DNA from 2 places in the Streptomyces sp. PU-14G genome. Region 1 is predicted to be linked to the other one. Evidence: riboswitches for the same ligand, from Rfam matches in the RefSeq annotation. Region 1 holds a riboswitch; the other holds the start of a gene.
What was found. Region 1 has a riboswitch for glycine ahead of gcvT (glycine cleavage system aminomethyltransferase GcvT). Riboswitches for the same ligand answer to the same signal wherever they lie in the genome.
Positions count from the first base shown of each region.

Region 2: it holds a riboswitch for glycine, as region 1 does, so the genes downstream of both, gcvP (aminomethyl-transferring glycine dehydrogenase) here and gcvT (glycine cleavage system aminomethyltransferase GcvT) in region 1, are expected to answer to the same signal.

Region 1 covers NZ_JASKYT010000012.1:12,794-21,886, forward strand. The annotation lists gene AB8Z75_RS02955 (ABC transporter substrate-binding protein) at 23-1,774, opposite strand; gene AB8Z75_RS02960 (ABC transporter permease) at 1,843-2,841, opposite strand; gene AB8Z75_RS02965 (enhanced serine sensitivity protein SseB C-terminal domain-containing protein) at 3,157-3,948, opposite strand; gene AB8Z75_RS02970 (enhanced serine sensitivity protein SseB C-terminal domain-containing protein) at 4,300-5,103, opposite strand; gene AB8Z75_RS02975 (hypothetical protein) at 5,418-5,897, shown strand; partial or broken gene AB8Z75_RS02980 (AAA family ATPase) at 6,288-6,824, opposite strand; glycine riboswitch at 7,188-7,343, shown strand; gene gcvT (glycine cleavage system aminomethyltransferase GcvT) at 7,517-8,647, shown strand; gene gcvH (glycine cleavage system protein GcvH) at 9,054-9,093, shown strand, end outside.
Region 2 covers NZ_JASKYT010000107.1:6,446-15,538, forward strand. The annotation lists gene AB8Z75_RS15120 (FHA domain-containing protein) at 1-469, shown strand, start outside; gene AB8Z75_RS15125 (MerR family transcriptional regulator) at 487-1,242, shown strand; gene AB8Z75_RS15130 (bifunctional nuclease family protein) at 1,317-1,790, shown strand; gene AB8Z75_RS15135 (MerR family transcriptional regulator) at 2,030-2,674, shown strand; gene AB8Z75_RS15140 (DNA polymerase IV) at 2,743-4,269, shown strand; gene AB8Z75_RS15145 (PRC-barrel domain-containing protein) at 4,185-4,562, opposite strand; glycine riboswitch at 4,699-4,796, shown strand; gene gcvP (aminomethyl-transferring glycine dehydrogenase) at 4,984-7,896, shown strand; gene AB8Z75_RS15155 (DUF5999 family protein) at 8,000-8,203, opposite strand; gene AB8Z75_RS15160 (hypothetical protein) at 8,538-9,093, opposite strand, start outside.

The DNA.
Region 1 (9,093 bases):
GCGGTTGCGGTGACCTTGCGGGTCACTTGACGCCGATGGACGCGAAGTCGTACCAGCCGCTGTAGGCGTCGGACGCGTAGACGTTGGTGAGCCGGTCCGAGCGCCACTGGACGACCTTGAGGTAGGTCAACGGCAGGTAGTGGGCGCCTTCCATGACCTTCTTGTTGACCTCGCCGTACTTCTCGGCGGCCTTTTCCGGGTCGAGCTCGGCGATGGCCTCGTCGATGTTCTGGTCGATCTTCGGGTTGTCGACCAGGGCCATGTTGTTGTTGCCGTTGTCCCGGATCTTGCGGCTGTCGAACAGCTCGACCCCGTAGCCCTGGCCACTCGGGAAGTCCGGGCCCCAGCCGTGGAGGATCATCCCGTAGCCCTCCTTCTTGACCTTCGCCTGGTTGCCGGCGATCGAGGAGCTCTGGGCGCCGTCGTACTGGTCGATCTCGATCTTGATGCCGATCTTCTTCAGCGAGGCCTGGATCGACTCGGCCGACTTCACGTCGGCGCTGTCGGTGTTACGGACGGCGAGCGTGGTCGAGAAGCCGTTCGGCTTGCCGCACTTCTTCAGCTCCGCCTTGGCCTTGGCCACGTCGGGCTCGCCGCCGTTCTTCTTGATCCCGTACGGGTCGTAGCTCTCGTCGTGACCCGGGATGGTGGGCGGCAGCATGTTGGTGGCGAGCTTGCCGCCCGCGGTCGGGCCACCGCGTGCGGTCTGGACCGACTTGTGGTCCGTGCCGTAGATGACGGCCTTGCGGCAGTGGATGTTGTTGAACGGCTTCACGCTCTGCGGGAAGGCCACGTAGTTGATGAACCCGGTCTGCGGGTTGTCGACGTTGCCCTTGTGCTGCTTGAGGGCCTGCTGCCGGCCCGCGACCCCCATGCCCCGCTGGTTGAGGTCGAGGTCCGCGTCCCCGTTGAGCAGGCGCTTGTCGCGGTCCTCCGGGTTGGTCAGCAGGGTGACCTTGATCTTGTCGGGCAGGGCCTTGCGCAGCGGGTCGCCGCTGCGGTCCCAGTGCTTGTTGCGCACCAGGAGCAGCGACTTGTTCGGGGTGTACGACTTGAACTTGTACGGACCCGAGGAGAAGGGGTGCAGCGTGTACTTGGACTTGGTGTCCTTGTCCTCGCGCACCGGCGAGTTGGTGGGCATCGCCAGCATCTGCTCGAAGTCACCGTTGGGCTCGGGCAGGTGGAACTCGATGGTCTTCTTGTCCGGCGTCTTGATGCCCTCGAAGTCGCTCTTCTCCTCGTAGGGGCCCTTCCACTTGCCGTCCGGGTCGAGGACGTCCTTGATGTAGGTGGGGCCACCGGAGAGGGTCTTCTGCGCCCACTGGCGCTGGATGCCGTACTTGACGTCCTGGGAGGTGATCGGCTTGCCGTCCTCCCACTTCAGGCCGTCCTTCAGCGTGTACTTGTAGACCTTGCCGTCGTCGGATATCTCCGCCTTGTCGGTGGCCAGGTCCGGCTGGAGGTCCAGGCTCTTCTGGCCCGGCTTGGGGCTGTAGCTCACCAGCGTGCGGCTGTAGTACCGGGCGAAGTCGAAGGCGAAGCCGTAGTACATGCGGGTGGTGTCCCAGGAGTCGCCGTCCTGGACGCCGACGAACTTCAGGGTCCCGCCCTTCTTGCTCGAGGCGTTGGCGACCTTGTTGACGCCCGCGTTGTACTCGCCGCCGCCCCCGCTGTCGCTGTCGCCGCCGCCGCAGGCCGAGGTGGCCAGCAGCGTCGCGGCGGCGACGGCCGACACCGCGGCCAGTCGGCGCCTCGATGTGCGTAGGGTTGTCACGTCTCGCAACCTCCGTAGTAGGTCACGGCCCGCACGAGCTGGGCGGAGCCGGGGTCTGGAAGGGGGGGTCAACGGGTCCCCTTGGGGTCCAGTGCGTCGCGTACGCCGTCGCCGAAGAGGTTGAAGGCGAGCACGGTGATGAAGATGGCGACACCAGGAATGATCATGTACATCGGGTCGGACTCGTAGTACCGCACCGCGTCCGAGAGCATGGAGCCCCAGGAGGCGGTCGGCGGCTTGACGCCCACGCCGAGGAAGCTGAGCGCGGCCTCGGTGAGGATGTTGGTCGGGATCATCAGCGTCATGTAGACGGTGATCGGCGCGACCAGGTTGGGCAGCAGCTCCTTGCCGATGATGTAGCCCCGCCCCGCGCCCAGGCTGCGGGCGGCCTCGACGTACTCCCGCTCGCGCAGCGAGAGCACCTGGCCGCGGACGATACGGCCGATGTAGGGCCAGCCGAAGAAGCCGATGACCATGATCATCACCAGCAGCCGCACCCCCGTACCGGTCAGTCCCAGCAGGTTGTTCGGCATGACGGAGATCAGGGAGATGATGAACAGCAGCTGCGGGAAGGCCAGCAGCATGTCCATCACGCGGCTGATGGCCGCGTCCAGCCAGCCACCGAAGTAGCCGGCGAGCGTACCGAGAAGGGTGCCGAAGACGACGGCGACGATCGCGGAGAGGAAGCCGACGAGGATCGAGACGCGCGCGCCGTAGATGATGCGGGCGAGGATGTCGCGGCCACTGACCGGCTCGACACCCAGCAGGTGCTCGCCCGACATCCCGCCGAGACCGCCCTTGGGGGTACTGAAGAGCGGGTCGATCAGGTCCTCGTGGCGCTCGTTCGGTGACTGCCCGAGCAGCGCGGTCAGCAGGGGCGCGAAGATGGCGACCAGGATCAGCAGCAGCACGATGAAGCCGCCGATCAGCGCCACTTTGTCGCGCTTGAGCCGCTCCCAGGCGATCCGGCCGAGTGAGCGGCCCTCGATCGCCGTTTCGGCTTTGCTGGGGGCTGGCTCCACGGCCGCGGTTCCCGCGGGTGTCTCCTCGTGCAGTGGTGCCGTCATCGTGGTGGGGACCCCTTCTCGACCGGCAGTTGACCAGTCCACGCACACCGCTGTAGCGGTCGAAGTTTGAAGGACGTTCGCGAGCCGTTCCGCTGGGAGGCCGGCGCCCGGCCTCCCTGTGGCTCATGGCTCGGGAGTCTTCATCGCGGTCACGATCAGTCGCCAGACCTCCTCGTGAAAGGATGCGCAACTGTGATGTGACGCGTCATGTTCCGTTATGCGGACGGGAGTTGACGTTGAGCGGTGCCTGACCAGCACTTATGTCCTGATCTGGACGGTCTCGGGGCAGCGGTTCTCGGCAGCAGGCGACGCTTTTCAGAAAGGCCGCGGATAGCCGTAACCGAAACCACCGACGTGGGGCCCCGGAGCGCCGTATCCCGTGCGCGGCTGCGCGTCACGGTCGAAGAAGGGGCGCGACTGGCGGCGCAGCCACATCGCCACCGGATCATAGTCGTCGGCCATGGCCACGCTGGAGACCGGCAGCCCGTCGGGGACGGCGGCCACCGACTGGGCCATCATCCGCCGCGCCGTCTCCACGGAGGCAGGACTGCTGTCGTACAGCTCCAGCCCGATGGCCAGATACGGCACACCCAGCGCGGGCCGCACCCAGGCGCGGCGCAGCGAGCGCACGGCGGGGGTGTGGTGCGCGTTCTGCGTCAGCAGCGCGTAGAACTGCGGGATCTCCAGGGTGGGTTCGCCGATGCTCAGCGGCCCGGCGGGCAGCTGGTCGAGGCCGACGGCGACGCGCCGCAGATCCAGCCACGGGATGCCGACGCCGCCACCGGGAGCGTGCGGATTCAGCCAGATCCCCCAGCGGTCGGGAAAGAGGGCCGCGGCGATGTCCCGGCCGCCGACGACCTCGTGCGCGCGGCTCCAGCCCGACGCCGCCAACTCCTGCACCGAGGTCACACAGGGCGCGTAGCCGTACCCGGCCACTTCCATGTTGCCGTACTGCGCGTCAGGCGAACCGGCCTGCCCGTTCCACAGCAGCATCCACAGCCGGCTGCCCGCGAGCGCCTGGAGGAGGGCTTCATAGCTCTCGAAGGTGTCGTACGCCCCCGGCGAGACCCGCCGCAGGAGCTGATCGACGCTTTCACCCGCGCTCACCTGGGCCGCCCTTCCACCACTGACGCCGTCCCTGCCCGTCTCGTCGCTCCGCACCGCTATCCAACCAGCTTAAGAGGGGGACGGGACATCGGTACTCCTCCTCAGTCCGCCCCCGTACCCGGACCCACGCCGGGCTGCGTACTTCCCCTCAGCTCTCTTGGCCGCTCAGCCCCGGCTTCCCGGGCCCGCGGCTTCCCAAGTCCGCGGATTCCCGAGTCCGCGGCTTCCCGGGCCCTCGTACGTCTTGGTCCCCCGGTCCCCGGCCACGGCCCCGGCCGGCGCCTGTCCCGCCTCGGCGCCCCGCCGGGTCGAACCCGTCAGACTGTCGAACTCGTCAGACTGTCGAACCCGTCAGACTCGGGCCTCGCGGTCGTAGAAGGGGCGTACGCACTGCCGCATCCAGTCCACGACCGGGTCGTTCGCCGCGTCCAGCAGCACCATCTGGACCGGCCAGCGCACCTGCGCCTGATGCAGTGCTCTGCCCAGCGCTTCGTGCGCCGCCTGCCGCGACTCGGGCTCCAGCAGGTCGAGTTCTATGCCGACGAACAGCGCCGGATCCTCGCCCTCGACGCTGGCGAGCCCTCTGCGCGCTGAGCGTACGAACGTCAGAGCCGCGAACTCGGCCGACGCGGCGGCCAGGAACGCGAGCGGATCGTCCTGCCAGTCCGGCTCGAACAGCCGTACCCGCGCACCCCGTGCGACCCCCGCGGCGGCCTGCTCGGTGGACGTGTTGGCACACAGCTCGGCCACCGCCTGAGCGGGCAGCGGCACCCCGACCGTGCCGTCCGGGTTCACCGCGATGCCCACACCCGGCGGAAGGCCGCGCGCGAACTCCCTCGCCGGGGCGATGGTGAAGCCGACGTGGGCGCCGACGACCTGGAGGAACTGCTCCTCGGAGCTGAAGACCGGCACGTAGACCGAGCCGTCCAACTCGATGGTGGGCAGGTCAAGTTCCCGGCTCTGACGGCTGCCGCCCTCCGGCAGCGGGACCCACACGCTGGACCGGCCGAGCACCTCCAGCAGCCGGGCCCCCGCGTGCGGCACCTGAAGCGAGGCGGCGAGGGCTTCCTCCAGCTCGTTGCCGGGCCAGCCGCCCCCATGCCCTGGGCCGAAGTGCTGCGGCTGCGGCTGCTGGGGCTGCGAGGGAACTGTCATGCGCACCAGCCTATCCATCGTCCGCGCGCTGCCCGTGGGCCCGGGGCCGGACCGCCGGCAGCGTCCCGGGCGCACCCGTCGCCTCGCGTGCGGCGCCCGCGTGAGACGGCGGGTGTCACGGGCGGCGCCGCGCCCGGGGGTACGCACGGTGAAGCCTTGGGGGGTGGCGCTCAGCGCGGCGCACCGCTCCGCTCCACGCGGGGGGGGCCGGGTGACACGTACGGCGACGCTCCGGTTGCGTTCCGTGGAGGGTGGCCGAAAAGTGGAGAACGTCCCACTACGTGCCGACCGGCACGCTGACTGGAGGAAAGCACATGCGCGTGAACAGGATCACCGCCGCGGCCGTCACCGTCTCCTTGGCCGGCTCGCTCGCCATCGGCGCGGCGGGTGCCGCGTCCGCCGCGCCCGCCGACCACTCCCCGGGGCACACGGCGGGCGCCCAGGCCAAGCCCGGCCCTTCGGAGGACCCGGACTCCCAGGACCAGCAGGACGCGACGGCCAAGCCCACCAAGCCGCAACAGAACCCCTCCGACCAGGACAAGCCCGCGCAGCCGCAGTTCCCCAAGGAACAGCAGCAGCCGAAGCAGCCCTCCCAGGAGCAGGCGCCCGGCAAGCAGACCCAGAAGCCGGGCAAGCCCGGCCAGCCGGCCCAGGCCCCCAAGGAGGCGGCGAAGCCGCAGGCCCCCGCCAAGCAGGCCCCGGGCAAGCCGGCGGCGGAGGCCGCCAAGCCCGGCGCTGAGAACGCGGCGCCCGGACAGGCGAACAAGCCCCTCACCCCCGAACAGGGCCGCTGAGCCGCAGCCGCCCGCCGGAGCCGGCCGACCGCTCCGGCATGTCCCCCGTCCGCGGGCCCGCCGCCCTCCTGGGTGCGGCGGGCCCGCGGGCGCTCCTCCCCCGCCCCCTTGACGCCGCTACGCCGGGGCTGCCGGCCCCGCGGCCGGTGCCGACTGCGGGGCCGGGGCCGACTGCGCGGCCGGTGCCGACTGCGGGGCAGGTGCCGGCGGGGCCGGAAAGGAGCGCGGAACCGACACGGACCGCGGAACCGGCACGGGCCGCGGAGCTGACACGGACCGCGGAGCCGACACGGGCCGCGGAACCGGCACGGACCGCGGCGCCGGAAGAGGCCGCGGCGCCGGTCGGACGTGGGCCGTGACGGACAGCGGGACGGCGGCCGGCAGCGGGGCGAAGGAGACCGCCCGCAGGGCCTGCGCCGCACGCCGGTCCAGCAGGACCGAGGACGCGAAGCCGCGCGGCAGCCGCCCGCCCTCGGCAGCGGCCCGCAGCCTGCGCACGGCGCGCAGGTGGCGGCGGAAGGCGTAACCGGACACGCCACGGCCGCGCGCCGCCTGCCCGGCCAGCGCGTCCTGCGGTGAGACGTCGAGCAGCAGCAGGTGCAGCGCCCGGCCCCGCCGCAGCGCGTCCCGGGCGAGCCAGCGGCGCACCCAGGTCTGCGTGCCGCAGTCGTGCACCACCACGGAGGCGCCGGAGGCCAGCGCCGCGCGCAGCCCCGCGTAGTGCGCCACCCGGACGAGGGGTCGGTAGAGGCCGTAGGGCAGCCAGTCGGGCAGGCGGCGCTCCCAGCGCTCGCGGGTGTCCTGGGAGTCGACGCGCACCACCTCGGGGCGCTGCGTGACCGCCGCCCGCATCAGGGTGGACTTCCCGCCGCCCGGCAGGCCGGAGACGACGACGACGTCCCCGGCGCGGTAGCGCAGCGTGCGCGGTGCGGCGCTGTCGCGCAGGTCGTGGCGGAGCGTGGTGCGCGCGCCGTGGCAGGGGCCCGCCTCCGCGCGTCCGGGCCCGGGCGTCCCTCTGTGCACGGCCGCCGGCGACGCCGTACGCGTGACCGCACGTGTGGCCGTGCGCGAAGGCGTGTCCTTCCACCTCGCCCCGGCGCTCACCGGTGTCACCTCAGCACCGCACAGGCTGCCCACAGCTCTCCCCTCCCCGAGGCGGCGGCCCGGCCGCCACTCCTGCCAAGTGTAAAGAAAAGGTAATGCGATTCAAGGCGAACGGCTTCCGCTCAGGGGCAGCCACAGCCCGCTCACCCGTGCGATGATGTGCGGACCAACTGCATACCGGCCGTTCGAACCCGCGCGGGAGAGTCCCCGGCGAGCAGAGCGCGAAACCGCGAGCAGGGCAGTACCGAGGGCCCGCGAGCGGGACGCGTCGTCGCACGCCAGGGCGCCGAAGGAGCAAGATCCTCCCTTGAATCTCTCAGGCCCCGTTACCGTGCGGGCGAGGCAGATCTGAAAAGCGGACCACCGTCTCTCATGCTCTGTGCGGGCCGGTGGTTCCACCCAAGGTGCAAGCCGCGCTCCGCCTTCCGGCGGGGCTGTCGGCGAACCTCTCAGGTTCCGATGACAGATGGGGAGGACATCCGCGTCACACCCCTCTCCGGGACCTGGGAGCCTGAATGACCGACCCATCGGCCACCCGCACGACCGCGCTGGACGCCACGCACCGTGCCCTGGGCGCCACCATGACCGACTTCGCCGGCTGGGACATGCCGCTGCGCTACGGCAGCGAGCGCGAGGAGCACCTCGCCGTGCGCTCCGCCGCCGGGCTCTTCGACCTCTCCCACATGGGCGAGATCACCCTCACCGGGCCGCAGGCCGCGCAGCTGCTCGACTTCGCGCTGGTCGGCAACCTCTCCAAGCTGGCCGTGGGCCGTGCCCGCTACACCATGATCTGCGACGAGAGTGGCGGCATCCTCGACGACCTGATCGTCTACCGGCTGGACGACCAGGAGTATCTGGTCGTCGCGAACGCGGCGAACGCGCAGACGGTGCTGGACGCGCTGCGCGAGCGGCAGGACGGTTTCGGCGCCGAGGTGCGCGACGACCGCGACAAGTACGCCCTCATCGCCGTCCAGGGCCCGGCCGCCGCCGGCATCCTCAAGCAGCTGACGGCCTTCGACGTCGACGGCCTGCGCTACTACGCGGGCGAGCGCGACGTGGTGGCGGACAAGCCCGCGCTCATCGCCCGTACGGGGTACACCGGTGAGGACGGTTTCGAGCTGTTCGTCGCGACCGAGGACGCCGTGGCCGTGTGGGAGGCGCTGACCGCGGCCGGCGAGGACGCGGGCCTGGTGCCGTGTGGGCTCAGCTGCCGCGACACTCTCCGCCTGGAGGCGGGCATGCCGCTGTACGGGCACGAGCTGTCCACGTCGCTGACGCCTTTCGACGCGGGCCTGGGCAGGATCGTCAAGTTCGAGAAGACCACCAACGAGGGGCGTTTCGTGGGCCGGGACGCGCTGGCCGCGGCTGCGCGGAAGGCCGAGGACGCGCCGCCGCGGAAGCTGGTGGGGCTCGTCGCCGAGGGCCGGCGGGTGCCGCGGGCCGGCTACCCGGTGGTCGCCTCGGACGGTTCCGTCGTGGGCGAGGTCACCTCGGGCGCGCCGTCGCCCACGCTGGGCAAGCCGCTCGCGATGGCGTACGTGGACGCGGCGGTCGCGGCCCCGGGCACGGAGGGCGTGGCCGTCGACATCCGCGGCTCCCACGAACCGTACGAGGTCGTCGCGTTGCCCTTCTACAAGCGCGGCTAGCGCACGGCCGCCCGCGCACGGACGGCGTGCCCGGCGCGCGTCCCGCGGACCCGGACCGGCGTGCGTGCGAACGTGACCGGCACGGCCCGCCGACGCGCCGAACCGCCGAACCGCCGGCGCGTCAGGCGTGCGCCGCGGGCGCGGTCCGCACGTGCCACCAGCGTGCGCCACCAGCGCGCCGGGCGCGTGCCACCAGCGCGGGCCGGGCGCGTGCCGCGAGCGCGGGCCGGACGGTCCCGGCCGCATCGGCCCGCGTCCGTCCGGGTCGCCATCCGCCCGGGCCCGCCCGGGGTACCGCACCCCGCCGGGCCCCGCCGTACGGGCTCAGCGGCCCCGCGGCGGTGCCCAGTGTTCACCTGCCAAGACCGCTTTCCTTCCCACCTACCGCATCCGGGAGAATCGACCCATGAGCAACCCCGAGCAGCTCCGCTACAGCAAGGAGCACG
Region 2 (9,093 bases), on a different contig from region 1:
CGCCCCCCTGCGGGGCGGAGTGCCCGCGGAGGGTTCGTCCGAGACGACGTCGACCATCTCCATCTCCGGGCTGGAGGCCTACGACTCGGAGTCGACGGGCCAGCACGTCGCTCCTGTGCTGCCCCCTGAGGCGCAGGCCGCCGTGGAGGCGCTGCCGCTGGGCTCGGCGCTGCTGATCGTGCGGCGTGGTCCCAACTCCGGCAGCCGCTTCCTGCTCGACGGTGAGCTGACCACAGCGGGCCGTCACCCGGAGAGCGACATCTTCCTCGACGACGTGACGGTCTCGCGTCGTCACGTGGAGTTCCGGCGCGGTTCCGACGGCGTCTTCACCGTCTCCGACGTCGGCAGCCTGAACGGCACCTACGTCAACCGTGAGCGCATCGAGGCGGGAGTCCCGCTGGCCAGCGGCGACGAGGTGCAGATCGGCAAGTACCGCCTGGTCTTCTACGGGAGTCCGCGTACCGTCTGAGATCCCCAGGGAGGCTCGTGCCGCACACGCCGTCCGGCGGTGCCCGGGTGGGCACCGCCGCCGAGGACGCAGGTCAGGGCAGCGGTCCGATGAGTATCGGCGCCGTCCTGCAAGCGCTCCGTGAGGAGTTTCCCGAGGTCACCGTCTCCAAGATCCGTTTCCTCGAGGCGGAGGGCCTGGTCGAACCGGCGCGGACGCCGGCGGGTTACCGCAAGTTCCGAGCCGAGGACGTCGCGCGGCTCAGTCACGTCCTGCGCATGCAGCGGGACCACTACCTGCCGCTCAAGGTGATCAGGGAGCAGCTGGCAGGCGCCGCGGACGGCACCTGCCCGCCCGCCGTGCCGCCTTCGTCGGACGAGCCGGAGGGCGCGGGGACGGCTCGGGAGCTTGCGGGTCCGCCCGCTGCCGTGCGCCTGGACAGGGAGGAGCTGCTGGCCGCGGTGTCGGCGGCGCCCGACGAGCTCGCGGCGTGGGAGGAGTACGGGCTGCTCCGCGCCGGGCAGGACGGCAGGTACGGGCACGGAGAGCTGGCGGCGGCGCGCCTGGTGGCACAGCTGGGCCGGCACGGGCTGGAGGCACGCCATCTGCGGGCTCTGAAGATCTGCGCCGACCGCCAGCTCGATCTCGCGGAGCAGACCGTGGCGTCCCTCAGAAGGCACCCGGATGCCCGCACCAGAGAGCTGGCCGACGGAAGGGTCCGGGAGCTGGCCGAGCTGTCCGCGCGGCTCTACGCGGCCTTCGTGCAGGCCGTACCGGGCACCTCGGGTGACTGAATCAGCACACCGGTGCCGTCGCCGGACGGCTGCCCGACTACCCAAACAGGCGCGGCACGGCCTAGGGTTGCTGTGTGAATGAGCTCGACGTCGTGGGTGTCCGGGTGGAAATGCCCACCAACCAACCGATCGTGCTCCTGCGAGAAGTGGGAGGCGACCGCTACCTCCCTATCTGGATCGGCCCCGGGGAGGCGACGGCGATCGCCTTCGCCCAGCAGGGCATGACCCCCGCACGCCCACTCACCCATGACCTGTTCAAGGACGTCCTGGAAGCAGTGGGTCAGGAGCTGACCGCGGTCCGCATTGTGGACCTGCGGGAAGGCGTGTTCTACGCGGAGCTGGTTTTCGCCAGTGGTGTGGAAGTCAGTGCCCGTCCGTCCGACGCCATAGCGCTCGCGCTGCGCACCGGCACGCCGATCTACGGCAGTGACGATGTGCTGGACGACGCGGGTATCGCGATTCCGGACGAGCAGGAGGACGAAGTGGAGAAGTTCCGCGAGTTCCTCGACCAGATCTCCCCGGAGGACTTCGGCACCAGCAGCCAGTGACGCCTCTGCTCGCCGTACGCCGCGTCCGCCGACGCGGCGTGGGGGGCGTGCGCGTCAGCCGCCGGAGGCGGCGGTCATCCGGCCAGCTGTTCCCCGGCCGAGGACACGCGAAACCACTCCTGGGGGCATTATCACTCGCCGTGCCGAGTGTGGCGATCGTTGACGCACTCGGAGTGACTGCCTACCTTCATGTGGGCAGGTTCCGGGGGTAACCCGGGATGTGAAGGACGGAGGTCGGCGTGGCAAGCACCGGCGGCGAAGGTACGGCGGCTGGCGATTCGTCCCTACTCGACGGTCCGCCCACGGCCTCCGGCCGGGACATGCCCGCAGGGCGGCCCCCCGCCGGTCTCCGGCCGGACGGGGCCCCGGGCGAAGCGGCGGAATCCCCGGCAGAACAGGTCGGATACCGCGGACCGACCGCCTGCTCAGCGGCCGGCATCACCTACCGCCAGCTGGACTACTGGGCCCGCACCGGGCTGGTGGAGCCCAGCATCAGGCCCGCCTACGGGTCGGGCTCCCAGCGGCTCTACAGCTTTCGCGACATCGTCGTCCTCAAGATCGTCAAACGGCTGCTGGACACCGGTGTCTCCCTCCAGAACATCCGCGCCGCGGTCCGGCACCTGCGCTCGCGCGGTCGGACCGATCTCGCACGGATGACGCTCATGAGCGACGGGGCGACCGTCTACGAGTGCTCCTCGCCCGACGAGGTGGTCGATCTGCTCCAGGGCGGCCAGGGGGTTTTCGGGATCGCCGTGGGCGTGGTGTGGAAGGACGTCGAGGGCGCCCTCTCCCAGCTGCACGGGGAGCGGGTCGACACGGGGGAGACCCTGGTGGGCGACCACCCGGAGGACGAGCTGGCCCGCCGCCGCAACCGCGCCGGATAACGGGGCGGAGCGCGCCGCGAGCCGGGCGGGTCGGCCGGTTGTCAGTGCCGTGCGGCAGCATCGGACGTGTGAGGACCGAGCCGACCATCCTGCATCTGGACATGGATGCCTTCTTCGCCGCGGTGGAGCAGGCATCCAAGCCGAGCCTGCGCGGGAAACCCGTGGTGGTCGGCGGGCTCGGCCCCCGCGGGGTGGTCTCCACCGCCTCGTACGAGGCCAGGCGCTTCGGCGTGCACTCGGCGACGCCCACGGCGCAGGCCAGGCGCCTGGCGCCGAACGCGGCCTATCTGGGCACCCGCTTCGGGCTCTACCGCGCGGTGAGCGAGGTGGTGATGGAGCTGCTGCACGCGCTCTCGCCGCTGGTGGAGCCGCTGAGCCTCGACGAGGCGTTCGTGGACCTGGAGGCCCATGAGGCGCTGGCGGGCACGCAGGGCGGCGCCGAGGGGGCCCGTCAGGTCGGTGAGCGGCTGCGGCGGGACATCCGGGCGGCGACGGGGCTCAGCGGCTCCGTGGGGCTGGCCGGTTCCAAGATGCTCGCGAAGATCGCCTCGGAGGAGGCGAAGCCGGACGGCCTGGTGCTGATAGAACCGGGCACCGAGCGGGACCGCTTGGCGCCCATGTCGGTACGGACGCTGCCCGGGGTGGGGCCCGCGACGGGCGAGGTGCTGCGCCGCGCGGGTATCACCACGGTCGGCGAGGTGGCGGAGGCGGGCGCGGACGAGTTGCTGCGGCTGCTGGGCAAGGCGCACGGCGCCTCGGTCCACGCCATGGCCCACGGCATCGACGAGCGACCGGTGGTGGCGGAGCGGGACGCGAAGTCGGTGTCCGTCGAGGACACCTACGACGTCGATCTGACGGACCGCACCAGGGTGCGGCTGGAGGTGGAGCGGCTTGCCGGGCGCTGCGTGACGCGGCTGCGCGCCGCCGGCCGCTCGGGGCGCACGGTGGTGATCAAGGTGCGCAGCTACGACTTCTCGACCCTGACCAGGTCGGAGACCCTGCGGGGGCCGACCGACGATCCCGGTGTCGTGAGGGAGGCGGCGCTGCGGTTGCTGGACGGCGTGGACACCACGGCCGGGGTGCGCCTGTTGGGCGTGGGCGTCAGCGGCCTGGCGGACTTCACGCAGGAGGATCTGTTCGCGCAGGCCCAGGCCGCACGGAGCGAGGCGGAGGCCGAGGCCGCGCGGCAGGCCGCGGAGGCGGACGCCGAGCGGGACAGCGGGGTCGTGGAGGAGCCGGATGCCGCGGTGCCGGCCGACCGGCAGTGGATTCCCGGCCGGGACGTGCGGCATGCGGCGCACGGCCGGGGCTGGGTGCAGGGCAGCGGCGTCGGGAAGGTGACCGTCCGCTTCGAGGAGCCCGACACGCCGCCGGGCAGGGTGCGGACGTTCGCCGTGGACGACCCGGAGCTGGAGCCGGCCGAGCCGGTGATGCTGGATGCCCGCATCGCCGAGGCGCTGGCGCGGCGGGCCGCACCGGTCCCCGAGGGTGGTCCCGGGGGCCGGGAGGGTCAGTCCCCGGCGCCGGCTATCCGCCCGAAGTCGCGGTCAGCGGGTGCGGGCGCCTCGTGGGGCAGTGGCGTGTCGAGACCGTAGTGGCGGTAGAGCTGGAGCTCCTGCTGCGGCGAGAGGTGGCGGCCCACGCCGAAGTCGGGCGCGCCCCTGATCAGGTCGCGTGCGAAGGGCACGCGCAGACCTGTCTCGTCCAGCCGGGAGGGCTCCAGCGGTACGAAGGCGTCGCGGCTGAAGATTCCGGTGCGCAGGGCCGCCCACTCCGGTTCGCCGGTGGCGTCGTCCAGGTACACCTCGTCGACGGTGCCGATCTTGTCTCCCCGGCTGTCGAACGCCTTGCGGCCGATCAGGCTCCGCGGGTCTATGTCGGTCTGCACGGATCTCCCTCCCACGGGTTGCGACATGCTGTTCCTGCTCGTACTCACTACGAAACGGTACTTTTCGGCCACTGGCCACTTGAACACACTCCGGGTTACCACCAAGGGGCTCGCTGATACGCTCGTAAACGGCTGTCGACCCCGTGCGGGAGAGTCCTCCGGTCAGGTTTCCGGGGGCGCCGAAGGAGCAACTCCTCCCCGGAATCTCTCAGGCTCACGTACCGCACGGACGAGGTCACTCTGGAAAGCAGGGCGGGCCCCGGACCAGCGCCGATGTCCCCCTCACCGACGGTGTAAGCCGAGCGTCCGGTCAGTGGGGCGGATCGGTGAAACTCTCAGGTCCGGATGACAGAGGGGGAGGCCGAACGGGCACCCGTGGAAGGTGCCCCCCGAGGTCGCACAGACCAGGAGGCCCCCGCAGATGACTTCCCACCGCATCCCGCTGACCGAGTTGGAGAGCGGCACACCGTTCGAGAGCCGGCACATCGGGCCCGACGTGGCCGCGCAGGCCAAGATGCTCGCCCAGGTCGGTTACGGATCGCTCGACGAACTCACCGCGGCGGCGGTGCCCGATGTGATCAAGAGCACCGAGCGGCTGGCGCTCCCCGAGGTCCGCAGCGAGGCCGAGGTGCTGGCCGAGCTGCGCTCGCTCGCGCACCGCAACCAGGTGCAGCGCTCCATGATCGGCCTGGGATACCACGGCACGTTCACGCCGCCGGTGATCCTGCGCAACGTGATGGAGAACCCGGCCTGGTACACCGCCTACACGCCGTACCAGCCGGAGATCTCCCAGGGGCGACTGGAGGCGCTGCTCAACTTCCAGACCGTCGTGGCCGACCTGACCGGGCTGCCCACCTCGGGCGCGTCCCTGCTGGACGAGCCGACGGCCGCGGCCGAGGCGATGGCGCTCTCGCGCCGCGTCGGCAAGGCGGGCAAGCGCGGCTCGACCGTCTTCCTGGTCGACTCCGAGTGCCTGCCGCAGACCGTCGCCGTGCTGCGTACCCGCGCTGAGCCCACCGGGGTCGAGGTCGTCGTCGCCGACCTGGCCGAGGGCATCCCCGACGAGGTCGCCGACCGCGGCGTGTTCGGCGTCCTGCTCCAGTACCCGGGCGTCTCCGGCGTCGTACGCGACCAGCGGGCCGTCATCGAGCGGGCCCACGAGCTGGACGCGGTCGTCACCGTCGCCGCCGATCTGCTCGCCCTCACTCTGCTGACGTCGCCCGGCGAGCTGGGCGCCGACATCGCCGTCGGCTCCAGCCAGCGCTTCGGGGTGCCGATGGGCTTCGGCGGGCCGCACGCGGGCTACATGGCGGTGCGTGACGCGTTCGCGCGCAGCCTGCCGGGACGCCTCGTCGGCGTGTCCAAGGACGCCGACGGCGAGCAGGCCTACCGCCTCGCCCTGCAGACCCGTGAGCAGCACATCCGCCGCGAGAAGGCCACCAGCAACATCTGCACCGCGCAGGTGCTGCTCGCCGTGATGGCCGGGATGTACGCGGCCTACCACGGCCCCGACGGACTTGCCGCGATCGCGCGCCGTACGCACCGCTACGCGGCGCTGCTCGCCGCCGGACTGCGGGACGGCGGTGTGGAGATCGTCCACGACGCCTTCTTCGACACGGTCACCGCGCGGGTACCGGGCCGGGCGGCCGAGATCGTGGAACGGGCCGGCCACGCCGGCGTCGGCCTGCGCCTGACCGACGCCGACCACGTCGGCATCACCTGCGACGAGCTCACCGGGCGCGAGCACCTGACCGCCGTGTGGCGGGCGTTCGGGGTGCTGGGCGACGACGGCACGGGCGACTTCGCGGCACTGGACGCCGCGACCGGGGACGCGCTCCCCGAGCCGCTGCTGCGCACCGATGAGTACCTGACCCACCCGGTCTTCCACGAGCACCGCTCCGAGACGGGCATGCTGCGCTACCTGCGCCGGCTGGCCGACCGCGACTACGCGCTCGACCGTGGCATGATCCCGCTCGGCTCGTGCACGATGAAGCTGAACGCCACCACGGAGATGGAGCCGGTCACCTGGCCCGAGTTCGGCTCCCTGCACCCCTTCGCCCCCGCCGAGCAGGCCGAGGGCTACCTGACGCTGATCCGCGAACTGGAAGACAGGCTCGCCGAGGTCACCGGCTACGACAGGGTCTCCCTCCAGCCCAACGCGGGCTCCCAGGGCGAACTGGCCGGGCTGCTGGCCGTGCGCGCCTACCACCGCGCGAACGGGCAGGAGCAGCGGACGGTCTGCCTCATCCCGTCCTCCGCGCACGGCACCAACGCGGCCAGCGCGGTGATGGCGGGCATGAAGGTCGTCGTCGTCAAGACCAGCGACAACGGTGACGTGGACGTGGCCGACCTGCACGCGAAAATCGAACAGCACGGCGACGAGCTGGCCGTGCTGATGGTCACCTACCCCTCGACGCACGGCGTGTTCGAGGAACACATCAGCGACGTGTGCGCGGCCGTGCACGAGGCCGGCGGCCAGGTGTACGTGGACGGCGCCAACCTCAACGCGCTGTTGGGCGTGGCGAAGCCGGGCCGCTTCGGCGCCGACGTCTCGCACCTGAACCTGCACAAGACGTTCTGCATCCCGCACGGCGGTGGCGGTCCCGGCGTCGGCCCGATCGGCGTGCGGGAGCACCTGGCGCCCTACCTGCCCAACCACCCCCTGCAGCCCGCCGCGGGCCCCGAGACGGGCATCGGGCCGGTCTCCGGCGCTCCGTGGGGCTCGGCGGGCATCCTGCCCATCTCGTGGGCGTACGTGCGTCTGATGGGCGCCGAGGGACTGCGCAGGGCGACGCAGGTGGCGGTGCTGAGCGCCAACTACGTCGCCAAGCGCCTGGAGCCGCACTACCCGGTGCTCTACACGGGGCCGAACGGGCTGGTGGCCCACGAGTGCATCATCGACGTACGGCCGCTGACCAAGCAGACCGGCGTGAGCATCGACGACGTCGCCAAGCGGCTGATCGACTACGGCTTCCACGCGCCGACGATGTCGTTCCCCGTCGCCGGGACGCTGATGATCGAGCCCACCGAGAGCGAGGACTTGGCGGAGCTGGACCGCTTCTGCGAGGCGATGATCGCGATCCGTGCCGAGATCGAGAAGGTCGGCAAGGGGGAGTGGGACGCGCAGGACAATCCGCTGCGCAACGCCCCGCACACCGCCGCGATGCTCGCCGGCGAGTGGCGGCAGGGGTACGGCCGCGAGGAGGCCGTCTTCCCCGCGGGCGTCAAGGCCGCCGACAAGTACTGGCCGCCGGTGCGCCGGATCGACGGTGCCTACGGTGACCGCAACCTGGTGTGCTCCTGCCCGCCGGTCGCGGAGTACGAGGCCGGGTAGGTGAGCGCGCGCGCCGCCCGGAAGGCGGCGTGCGGGAAGGTGTCAGGCCCTGTGCGGCGCACACCGCACAGGGCCTGACACGTTCCCGCTGCCGGGTGCGCCCTCAGGCGGCCGTCACATGCCGGGTGCGGAGCGGCCGGTGCGGTGCGATGATCCGGCCGTCCGGCAGCAGCTCACCGGTGTCCTCGAAGAGAAGGACCCCGTTGCAGAGCAGGCTCCAGCCCTGCTCGGGGTGGTAGGCCACGGGGTGCGCGGCCTCCCTGTCGGCGGAGTCGGCTGTCGGGCACAGTGGCTGGTGCTGGCACATTGTCGCTGTCGTCTTCCGTCGTGTGATGGCGTCTGTCCTGCGGCGCTTGCTCTGCATGGCCGTTCCCCCGTAAACCGTGGTCCGTTCCGGTCCATCTCCCAGTGTTCCGCCGCTGGCTCGAATCCGCAGGGATTTCGCGTCAGCACGTACCCAACCGCTCAGACGCGTCACCCGTGCGGGCGGTTGCGTCCAACGGGCCAGTACCTGTGGGGGGTTGAGGCTGCCGAAAAAGACTAGTACGTCCGGGGGCAGGAGAGCGGGGCCGCGTGGTCCACCTACGACAAGCACACCGGCGGACGCGGCGTCTGCCGCGGCACACCGGTGGGGACGGCTGTCAGGCGGACGTGCGCAGCAGCGGGGCCGTTTCCGTGCCGGTGGCCTCCGACTCAGGCCGCACGGCTGGAGCCGCGACCAGCCGGCGGGTCAGCACGGGCAGCAGCGCGTCCACGCGCTGCGCCGTGTGTGCGGCGATTCCGGGCGGCGCGGGGGCCAGCGGGATCAGCAGGTCGGCCGGTTCGGGAACGCCCTCGGCGGGGTCGGCGGAGGTGTCGCGGTGCAACCACAGGGTGAGCATGTACAGCTCTGGGACCGACAGCAGCCGGGGCTGGTAAGGCGTCGGCAGCGCCTCGGCCTGGCGCACCGCCCGCACCGTGGACAGCACGTAGGGGCCCTGCCGGAACTGGCCGAAGGCCCAGCCGTCCGCGGTCAGGACCGCTTCGGCGGTGCCCGCGTAGGCCGCGCCGTGCGGGCCTGCGGCGTCGGTCGTCTCGTCGCGCAGCAAGAACCGCCAGCCGGTCAGGCGGGTGAGGGGGCCCACGGCCGCGTCCTCGGTGCGCTCGCGCGAGTGCGTCCGCTCGTCGGTGTTCGGCGCCACGCGGGCCATCTCGTAG